3 regions of the Cohnella abietis genome follow, and region 2 is predicted to be linked to each of the others. Evidence: riboswitches for the same ligand, from Rfam matches in the RefSeq annotation. Region 2 holds a riboswitch; each other region holds the start of a gene.

Region 1 (3,283 bases), 1.1 Mb from region 2:
AGGAAACACCACTAACCTGATTGAGCTCAACAACGTGAAATATGAATGGGCTACGAAAATGTACCGTACGATGATGAACAATTTCTGGATACCCGAGGAAATTCCTCTTGCTCAAGACGCAAAGGATTATAAGCTGTTATCCGAAGCGGAACGCAAAAGCTACGACCGTATCATCAGTTTCCTTATTTTTCTTGATTCGCTTCAAACAGCGAACTTACCAAACGTAAATGAGTATGTCACCGCTCCTGAAGTAAATCTATGCCTTACGGTTCAGACCTTTCAGGAGGCCGTTCATAGTCAGAGCTACAGCTATATTCTAGATAGCGTCTGCTCAGCGGAAGCGCGTGATGAAATTTATAATCTATGGCGTAATGATGAGAGGCTACTAGCTCGTAATAGGTTCATTACCGATCTATATGAGAATTTCATTGCCGACTCCTCCCACCGCAATCTGCTCAAAACCATTATGGCCAACTACATTCTAGAAGGCATTTATTTCTATAGCGGCTTTAGCTTCTTCTACGCTTTAGGCCGACAAGGCAAGATGCTCGGAACCGTGTCAGAAATCAAATACATCCAGCGCGATGAATTGACACACTTGGCGTTGTTCCAAAATATTTTCCGGGAAATCCGTAAGGAAAATCCAGAATTGTTCACTGCCGAGTTCATTGAGGAACTGCGTCAAATGATGAAAACAGCTGTAGAAACAGAAATCTCTTGGGGCCAATCCATTACGAACAACGAAATCCCCGGTCTAACAGCTGATATCATTGATAGCTACATCAAATATTTGTCCAATGAGCGTCTTAAAATGCTTGGTTTAGAAATTCTATATCCGGAAATTACGGAGCATCCTATGCGTTGGGTAGAGAGCTTTAGTAATATGAATGGTATGAAAACAGATTTCTTCGAGCAAAAGGTTACGAACTACAGTAAATCATCCAACTTAAATTGGGGCGACCTGTAGAACAAAAGATTACCAACCCTCCGAGCGTTTATTCTTTAGCTCTGAGGGTTTTTTAATAATTTGAATTTTTATTCACAAAAATGTATAGATATTAGACGAAAAATCCTGTATAGTTAATGTAACAACCTCATACGTAGAAACAACGGCGTCGCAGTTTGCTTAGTAGCAATAGCTCAAGCAAGCGGTGTGCGACTTAATAGGGAAGTCGGTGCAATTCCGACGCGGTCCCGCCACTGTATCGAATGATTAGCTAATCATTCGTAGCCAGAGATACCTGCCATTGTTTTGGAAAGCCAAGGAACCTACGGTAGATAGGGATGATCCGGCGCATGTAATGCATTATGCACAAGCATGTTTGCCTTTTTTATCTATCCATAAAAAAGGGGAAACATGCTTTTTTGATTATTCAGATCCAAAGTTACACCATGTTCGTTCTGAATAACCTGCGACATAAACGTTCATCCTCCATCCCCCGGGCGGCGAGAGCCGCTTATTCTAAGCGTTTGGCAAAAAGGTTGAAAAAAATTGAAGGATGTGGACACTGCAATGGCAATAATCTCGACAGCAGGTGTAGGCTACCCACGTATCGGCGAAAACCGTGAATGGAAAAAGCTACTTGAGGAATTCTGGGGCGGTAAGCGTGACGAAGAAAGCTTTCAAAAAGAAATTCGGGAATTACGTATCCGTAGATTACTCAGACAGAAAAAATCTGGCGTTGCATGGGTACCATCCGGTGATTTCACATTGTACGATTCCGTACTCGACCACGTTGCTGCCTTTGATTTAATTCCTGACAGATTCCGTCATTTGGGTGCCAACGATTCATTGGCTGTTTATTTTGCAATGGCTCGTGGCATCGAGGGTGCACCAGCATGCGAAATGACAAAATGGTTTGATACAAACTATCATTACCTTGTGCCTGAGCTTGCTGGACAACCAAAGCCAAAGCTTGTATTCAATCCTTGGTTGGATGCTTTTACAGAAGCAAAACGCGAAGCTGGATTACTCACTCGTCCCGTACTTATCGGGCCTTACACTTTAGTTCGATTGGCTAAAGGCGTGTCTTCCGAGAATTTTGCGGAGCTCGTTCGTTCGTTTATCCCTGCTTACAATACTGTGCTTGAGGAATTGGCTAAAGCAGGAGCTGGCTGGGTTCAGATTGATGAGCCTTCGCTCGTTACCGATGTTCCTGAAGAGCATTTGGCGTTGCTCACTGAGATCTACGGCGCTCTGAAATCCTCTAATCCAAAGCTGCTTATTCACCTGCAAACGTATTTTGGAGCGGTTGAGCATCCTGAAGCTGTCTTCTCCCTTCCAGTCGATGGAATTGGACTAGACTTTGTTCGGGGCAAAATTGATAACTTAGATGCTATCAAGAAATTCGGTTGGACTAAAGGCAAGAAGCTCGGAGCCGGCGTTGTTAACGGACGCAGCATCTGGCGCGTTGATCCAGATCAAGCTCTCGGCCTGCTTGAAGAATTAGCTTCTCTTATTCCAGCAGAACAGCTGATCATTCAGCCTTCATCCAGCTTGCTACACTCCCCAGTATCGGTGAATGTAGAAGTTAGCGGCGATGCAGTTGTACGTGGTGCTTTGGCATTCGCTGACCAGAAGCTGGAAGAAGTTGTAGCACTAAGCGAAGCGTTGGAAGCTCGCTTGAATGGTGGAGCAGCTACAGCATTGCCTGCTCGCCTAGAAGAAAACCGTATCGCATTAGCAGCGCTTCGTAGTCATCCTGCTCGTCATCGTGCAGCAGCTCAAGGCTCAAGCGAAGAAAGCATCGCTGAACGCTCTCCTTTCGCGGAACGTCATGCATTGCAGCTTTCACGTTTCAAGCTTCCTCTTCTCCCTACAACGACGATTGGAAGTCTTCCACAAACAGCGGACATTCGTAAAGCACGGCTGGAATGGCGTCGCGGCAAGCTGAGCGATGATGCTTACCGTCAATTGCTCCAAGAACGTACCGAGCTGTGGATACGTCGTCAAGAGGAATACGGTATTGATGTCCTTGTTCATGGTGAGTTTGAGCGTACGGACATGGTTGAGCATTTTGCCCACTTGCTGGATGGCTATCACTTCACGACTAACGGCTGGGTTCAATCCTACGGCTCACGTTGCGTTAAGCCTCCTGTTATTTACGGAGACGTTATGGACCGCGGTGCAATGACTCTCGAAGACACACTGTACGCTCAATCCTTAACTGATCGCCCAGTTAAAGGTATGCTTACTGGTCCAATTACTATGCTTGCATGGTCATTCTACCGCGACGATATTTCCCCTAAGGAAATCGCAGATCAAATCGCTCGCGCGCTTGAT
Region 2 (3,283 bases):
TAACCACATAGACATAGATGGGCAATTTGCTGAGAAATAGCGTATAGAGCTCGGTACTGAAATTGAGCAATAAGAGGTTAAGGAGTACCCAGCCGATGGTTAGGCCATATTTGGCGATGGTTGATGAAATCCGGATAATCATATATAAGAAGGCTGTTGAAAATAAAAATAACGATGTGGTCGATACCATTAATGCATAGAAGAAGCTGATCTGCTGAAAGGAAACGGTGATGAAATAAATCAAAGCGGCATTCAAGATCATGCAAATTAGGCTAAATGCAAGCATGCGGAAAGCGGCTAGCTGGTACACGTTGTACTTGCACACCATTTCCACCTCGTAGTTAACCCTATTCTTTTTTTGGATAAAGAAGAGCACTGAGGTTAACAGATACAGCAAGGGAGAGAGAATAAAAATATAAGCGTAAACAAAATCACTTGTAATCGCCGGATTATAATGGGCTTCAAAGGCTACGAATAAGAGTACAAAGAAGCCTAGTGAAAGGGCGAAAATAATTTCCGTTATATCGCGGAACAAATATTTGAAGCCGAGCTGCCTATACATGTTTATGAGATAGGAGTAGAAGGACTCTTGAGCGACTAAACCTTCTTTTACTATGATTTTGATTTGTGCTTCGATGATGCTGTCATCCGGAAAATCAATCGTGAATGGCTCTCGATCCATGGGTATCCGCCTCCAGACTTTTTTTGATCTTTTTGATCATGGAATAGTACTTTGTTTTTACTGTGGACTCAGAGAACTGCAGAAGTGCAGATATTTCCACAAACGTATATTCCGCAAAAAATTTCAGCCTGAATATTTGCTGGGCAGATACGTCCATTTGGTTGACTACAGCGACAATATCCTCAACCTGCTGTTTGTTCTCGACCATTAGCGTGAAATCTACTGTACCGATCAATTCATCCTCTAAGGTTACAGAGGCACGGCTGATTTTATAAGCTTTGGAGCGATAGTAATCGATAATTCGATTCGTTGCTATTTTGTACAGCCAGGTACGGAATGAGGCCCGTTTTCCATCAAAGTGAGGAAGAGATTGCAGCATATTAATGAATATTTCCTGCGTCAAATCCATAGCTATTTCTTTGTTCATCGTCTGTTTGTAGACATAGGCGTAAATCTGCTTATAGTAACTGGAAACGAGTGCATCGGCTGCACCCTGACTAGATTTCAGCTTAATTTGCTTAATCCATGTAGACTCTGTATCCATAACACCTCTCACTTCCGTAGCGAAGTACTGCTCACAACATATATGCGTAATAGGATTGGGAAAAGTTTTATTTGGTTTGGTTGAGCGTGGTCGCCTACAATCTTAATGACTTTTCAAAAGTTGATTTTGAAAACAAATTCTCTTTAGTAGTACTGCACTATGGGGTCGAAGGAAATTTATTATATAGTTATCTAGAGTTAAATAACACTAGTAATTGCTTGTGCCCACGCATGACGATTAACTACAGCTTCTGTCATTAGCGTTATAAAAACTGCATATGCTGGTAGAACATGGACAATGCTTACCCACAATAGAACCGGAGCGCTGATTCTTCACTTTTTCCTCAGTAACTAACGATTGCACATCATTGTGAAATGGGGTAATCTTCTATGAGCGACCCAATAGTATTACTTAAGTTTCATAATACTATTGATGGTAGAAATGGGAAAACCAATGGTATAGTCGGCAGTATTAAATTACAACTTCATATACTTAGGTACATGGCGCTATGTTTACATAGCTAAGAATGGAAGATCAGTGCAAATCTGACGCGGTCCCGCCACTGTAATGCTGAGTATGCTAACGTGTTTCCACTGTATTTAATATACGGGAAGGAGTTAGTCATACGATGAAGCTAAGCCAGGATACATGCCATTTACTTTTTCTACGATTTCACGAGGATGAGAGGAGAGATGTTTAACTGTGCATTTATATGGGCATTGGTTTGTCCTTATATCCGTTTGTAAAACACCTTTCACAATGACTAGTGAGAGGTGTCTTTTTGTTCTACAAAAATATATCAAGATTTAGGAGATGGATCATTTTGCTACAAAAAACATGGAAAAAATACATGGCCTTATACTTGGCATTACTGATGATGTTTTCAGTGTTCAGCCCAACATCTGCGATGGCAGCAGGGGACATTTCAAGTGCCGAGGGCACCAAGGGATATGTAACGGTATCTGTTGAGAAATTCACATTGGGACAAGGCTACTTTATTGAGCCAGTTCTTGTTCCTTTTCAGGAAGGAGACAATGCTGCAGCCGTTATTTCAGAGCTCTTGGGAGAAGGTCGCTACCAGAGTGTAGGCAACGTAGAGAATAGCTTTTATTTGTCTAGCGTATACGATCCGGGCGCAGGAGCAGTAAATATCCCTTCTTATATCTTGCAAGCTCTTGGAGGGAAAGTCGGCGATCGAACTGATAAGGATTGGTTAGGCCAATTTGATTACTACACCAATTCGGGATGGATGTTTGCTGTCAACAATTCCTTCCCGAATGTCGGCTCTTCGGCAAAATTTGTTGAAAACGGCGATGTCATTCGTTGGCAATACACGCTCTTCGGGCTGGGGGCAGACTTAGGGGAAAACTCAGAAAGTCATAGCAAGCTTATTGAGACTGCCAATAAGGATGCATTAACTAAAAAAGTAGCAGAGATCAACAGCAGCACACATAAAACAGAAATTCTTGCTGATGTAGCTGTTCAGTCAGCTTACAATAACGCTTATAATGCACTCAAGAATATGGAAAGCAGCCAGTCTGTCGTTAACACTGCACTGAAAGCTTTGGTTGGAGCATTGGGTGAGAGCGTTGAACTGAATACGGCTGAATTGGTAGCCTCTATAGAAGCGGCGGAGATTAACAAAGCTTCTGCTAAGGTAAGTATTGACGGGTACGATGTAAGCACAATGGATTATTGGGTTGTAAAAGCAGACTTTGACGCATTGGTCGAAGTAATTGTATCGGCTCAACAGTTAGTCTTTAATTCTAATGCCTCACAAGAAGAGGTGGACGCAAAGGTATTGGCGCTTGATCAAGCTCAAACGGCCTTTAATCAAGCCAAGAAACAAGGCCTATTAGAAGAGGGAACTCAACCGAAATATAATATTACGTTTACGGTAGCACCTAAAACCACTAAATTAGAGCTGTATAATTCCAAAAATCAGCTCGTGGATATCGGCGATGGTGAAGCGGGCACTTATAGAGTATATAAATCTTCTTTATCTGCCGGAGTCTATAGCTATAAAGGGATTGACGCTAGCGGAAACTCTATTGGTG
Region 3 (3,283 bases), 610 kb from region 2:
TGGAGAGACGCTTAAGCTTGTTGGCAATAGGATGCCACATAACGTAACCGGTAAATATCCCGAGCAGGGTTGCGATAAAAGCTGCGGCTACAGCATGGGCGAGCTTCTCCATCTCGGCTAGATTTCCTAGGGCTGCGATAAGTCCGATAACCGCTCCTAGTACCCCGAGTGTCGGTGCATACATCCCTGCTTGGGAGAAGATGAGTGCTCCGCCACGATGGCGCTCTTCTGTTGCTGAGATATCTTCTAGTAGAACATCCCGTACGAAATCTTGATCATTGCCGTCAATAATCATGCGCATGCCGCTTTTAAGGAAGTTATCTTCGATTTCGTCTACACGGGCTTCGAGTGCGAGCAAGCCCTCACGGCGGGTAATCGTTGCCCATTCCATGAACATGCTAATCAGTTGTTGTCGTGGGAGTAGCTTTGGCTCTGCAAATATTAGCTTAAATAGCTTGGGAACCTTAGCAAGCTCCGACATAGGAAAAGCGACCATGACGGATGCAACCGTTCCGACGAGGATGATGACATAAGCAGCCGGATTGGTGACCAAGCTTGCGAGTGGTGCTTTTTTAAGAATCATTCCGAATATCAGAGAGAAAAAACCTAGAAACAAACCAATAATAGTTGAATTTTTCATCGTACACCCCGGCATATGGAAGATTGTTATGTACGGATTAGGAGTTTACTCTCACAACCGACACGATAATAGGTTTATCGACATCTGCTTGCCAAAGCTTTAGAGGATATTGGTGTTTTTCACAAATTCATAACAAGCTTATCCAATAGACAGCCCCTAGCCTGCATGTTAAGATGGCTACACAAGTGAATAAGGCGGAAAACAGGTGCTCGCAAGAGCTTAATAGGGAAGTCCGGTATAACTCCGGCGCGGTCCCGCCACTGTCAATGGGGAGCCAATCGGAAAAGCCACTGAAAGGTCGAAGGACCTTTGCGGGAAGGCCCGAGGAGTGAAGATCCATGAGCCAGGAAACCTACCTGTTTTGACAAGCACCCGATTATCCTACGAGGAATAGGGGAGGTGTGGCGGCATATTGCGGGACTATCTTGAGCTATTGGGCTACTAGAGTACCGCGGCAGAGTATAAGGCTCATTCTTTCCCGTTATCGGGCGAATGGCCATCGCGCAAGTGCGCGCGTGAGCTCTGGAGCCATCACGCAGACATCTTTCCAGTGGGGGAGATGTTTTTTTGTTGCGCGTATTCAGGTAAGAGTAGGTTAACCTTCGCTGCAAGGCGGAGACATTCGAAGAGGAGTGTGGAATGATGTACGGGGAAGCGAAATCAGGTTCAAGAGCAAGCTGGAAGGCATGGCTGCGTAGCGGCTTGGCATTGGTATTGTTGCTGCAATTATCATTAGGTACATGGGCGAATCAAGCACAGGCTGCGGATGCAGCAGCTGAAACAACAACGAAAGAGACAGCTGTAGTAGCTTCTGCTCCTACTAGAGAGCAAGTGGGTCAAGCGGTTACTTCCTTACAGACCCTTCTGAGCAAATCAAATCCGATTGGTGACTGGGATGCTTTCGGTCTTGCTCGTTCAGGAAAGGATGTATCCAGCCGTTATTTACCTGAGGCAAATAAAAGCGTAGATAGTGGCAAGCTTCGGTTAGTAACGGACTACGCACGCGTTGCATTGGCTATTAATGCTAATGGAGGCGATGCTAGCAAGGTAGGAGCGGGTAAGGTTAACTTACTTAGCAAGATCGCTAACTTCGAGAAGCTGACAGCACAGGGCATTAATGCGCCAGCTTTTGCTCTTCTCGCGCTAGATGCAGCAGGCTATCAGCCAGGAGCGAAAGACACTTGGTCAAGAGATAATCTAATTAAATGGTTGGTCGATCATCGTAACACCGATGGCGGCTGGTCTCTTGGCACAGGTAAGAGCGATGTTGATATTACAGGAATGGTACTGACTGCTCTTGCTCCTTATAAGGATAATAAAGATGTTACTGGTACTATAGATGAAGCTATTGTTTGGTTATCGAATGCTCAGCGGGATACAGGTGGTTTCGGCAATCCAACGGAATCCAGTGAAAGCTCTGCGCAGGTGCTTATTGCCCTTACTTCTCTTGGGATTAATCCTGTAGATGATTCGAGGTTCGTGAAGAACGGCAAATCAACTCTTGCAAGACTGTTAGAATATCGCTTGAAGGATGGTCAGTTCTCGCACGTAGCAGCAGGTAAAGCCGATGCTATGGCGACGTTCAACGCGTTGCTTGGATTAACAGCAGTTGAGCGTTGGATGGATGGACTTCCAAGCCTGTATTCGGGAGTCAATTCAGCAACGAAAACAAATGTTACCGTTAACGGTATATCAGGTATCCTTGCAACGGGTTCTGTAACAGGTAAGACGGCACTAGAAGCATTAGTCAATGTGCTTAATGGCTCCAATGTTACTTATGCTGTAGAACGTGATCCGAAGTACGGACCTCTTCTAATTTCGGTAGCGGACTTGGAAAATGATAAATTTGGCGTATATGACGGCTGGCTGTACGCGGTCAAACGCGATGGCGCATGGGTGACAATTGGGGAAGGCATGAGCTCCTTCGCTCTTCAAGCAGGTGATGAGCTTTCTGTTTACTATGGCAGCATGGAAACGGCGCTTATCCACTCCGTGAAGCTCGAGCCAGCAGCTCTCCGTGAGGGACAACCTGCCATCGTGAAGGTGGAGAAGGAAACCTTTGATTGGGACTCTGGCAAGTTGATCGTCAGTGCCGCTGAGGGTGCTCAGGTTAAAGTAGGCGGACAAACAGTTACAACGGATAAGGATGGCAAAGCAGAGCTGAAGGCACCGAAGGCTGGATCCTACAGCTTGACTGTAGACGGCTATCGCAGTGACGCTGTACCTACTTACTTATCATGGACATCCAATATTCAAGTCGCTTCCTATTTCAAAAAAGCACTCGTACGTATTGAAGGGGATGCTGGGGTATTAGCTTCCGGGTATGCTCAAGGCGGAACAGCATTGGAAGCGATAGAACAGCTTCTAAAGGCTAACGGTGTTAAGTACGAGGTTGTAGATTCCAAATACGGTAAATATATTGAATCCATTGGTGGCATTACTGCCAAAAAATACGGCGGCTACGATGGCTGGTTGTTCGCTGTAGTACGAGACGGCTCGTGGGTCATTCCGGGTGAGGGAGTAGGCACATTCCTGTTAGAGGATGGAGACGAGGTTGTTGTATACTACGGGGACGCAACTAAATTAGTTGATCCTGTTGTGATCACACCTGCTCAGCCTAAGCCAGGCAAGGCGTTCACAGTA

The links. A riboswitch is a leader RNA that binds a small molecule or an ion and turns the genes downstream of it on or off. The one in region 2 is predicted to bind cobalamin.
Region 1: another riboswitch for cobalamin. It lies ahead of metE (5-methyltetrahydropteroyltriglutamate--homocysteine S-methyltransferase); the one in region 2 lies ahead of KCTCHS21_RS03350 (DUF4430 domain-containing protein).
Region 3: another riboswitch for cobalamin. It lies ahead of KCTCHS21_RS00960 (S-layer homology domain-containing protein); the one in region 2 lies ahead of KCTCHS21_RS03350 (DUF4430 domain-containing protein).

What each region holds. Positions count from the first base shown of each region.
Region 1 is NZ_AP019400.1:1,890,928-1,894,210, reverse strand. Features, by position in the region: gene KCTCHS21_RS07795 (ribonucleotide-diphosphate reductase subunit beta) at 1-967, shown strand, start outside; cobalamin riboswitch at 1,133-1,263, shown strand; gene metE (5-methyltetrahydropteroyltriglutamate--homocysteine S-methyltransferase) at 1,502-3,283, shown strand, end outside.
Region 2 is NZ_AP019400.1:820,676-823,958, forward strand. Features, by position in the region: gene KCTCHS21_RS03340 (hypothetical protein) at 1-682, opposite strand, end outside; gene KCTCHS21_RS03345 (RNA polymerase sigma factor) at 657-1,226, opposite strand; cobalamin riboswitch at 1,711-1,896, shown strand; gene KCTCHS21_RS03350 (DUF4430 domain-containing protein) at 2,050-3,283, shown strand, end outside.
Region 3 is NZ_AP019400.1:209,407-212,689, forward strand. Features, by position in the region: gene motA (flagellar motor stator protein MotA) at 1-640, opposite strand, end outside; cobalamin riboswitch at 827-1,014, shown strand; gene KCTCHS21_RS00960 (S-layer homology domain-containing protein) at 1,280-3,283, shown strand, end outside.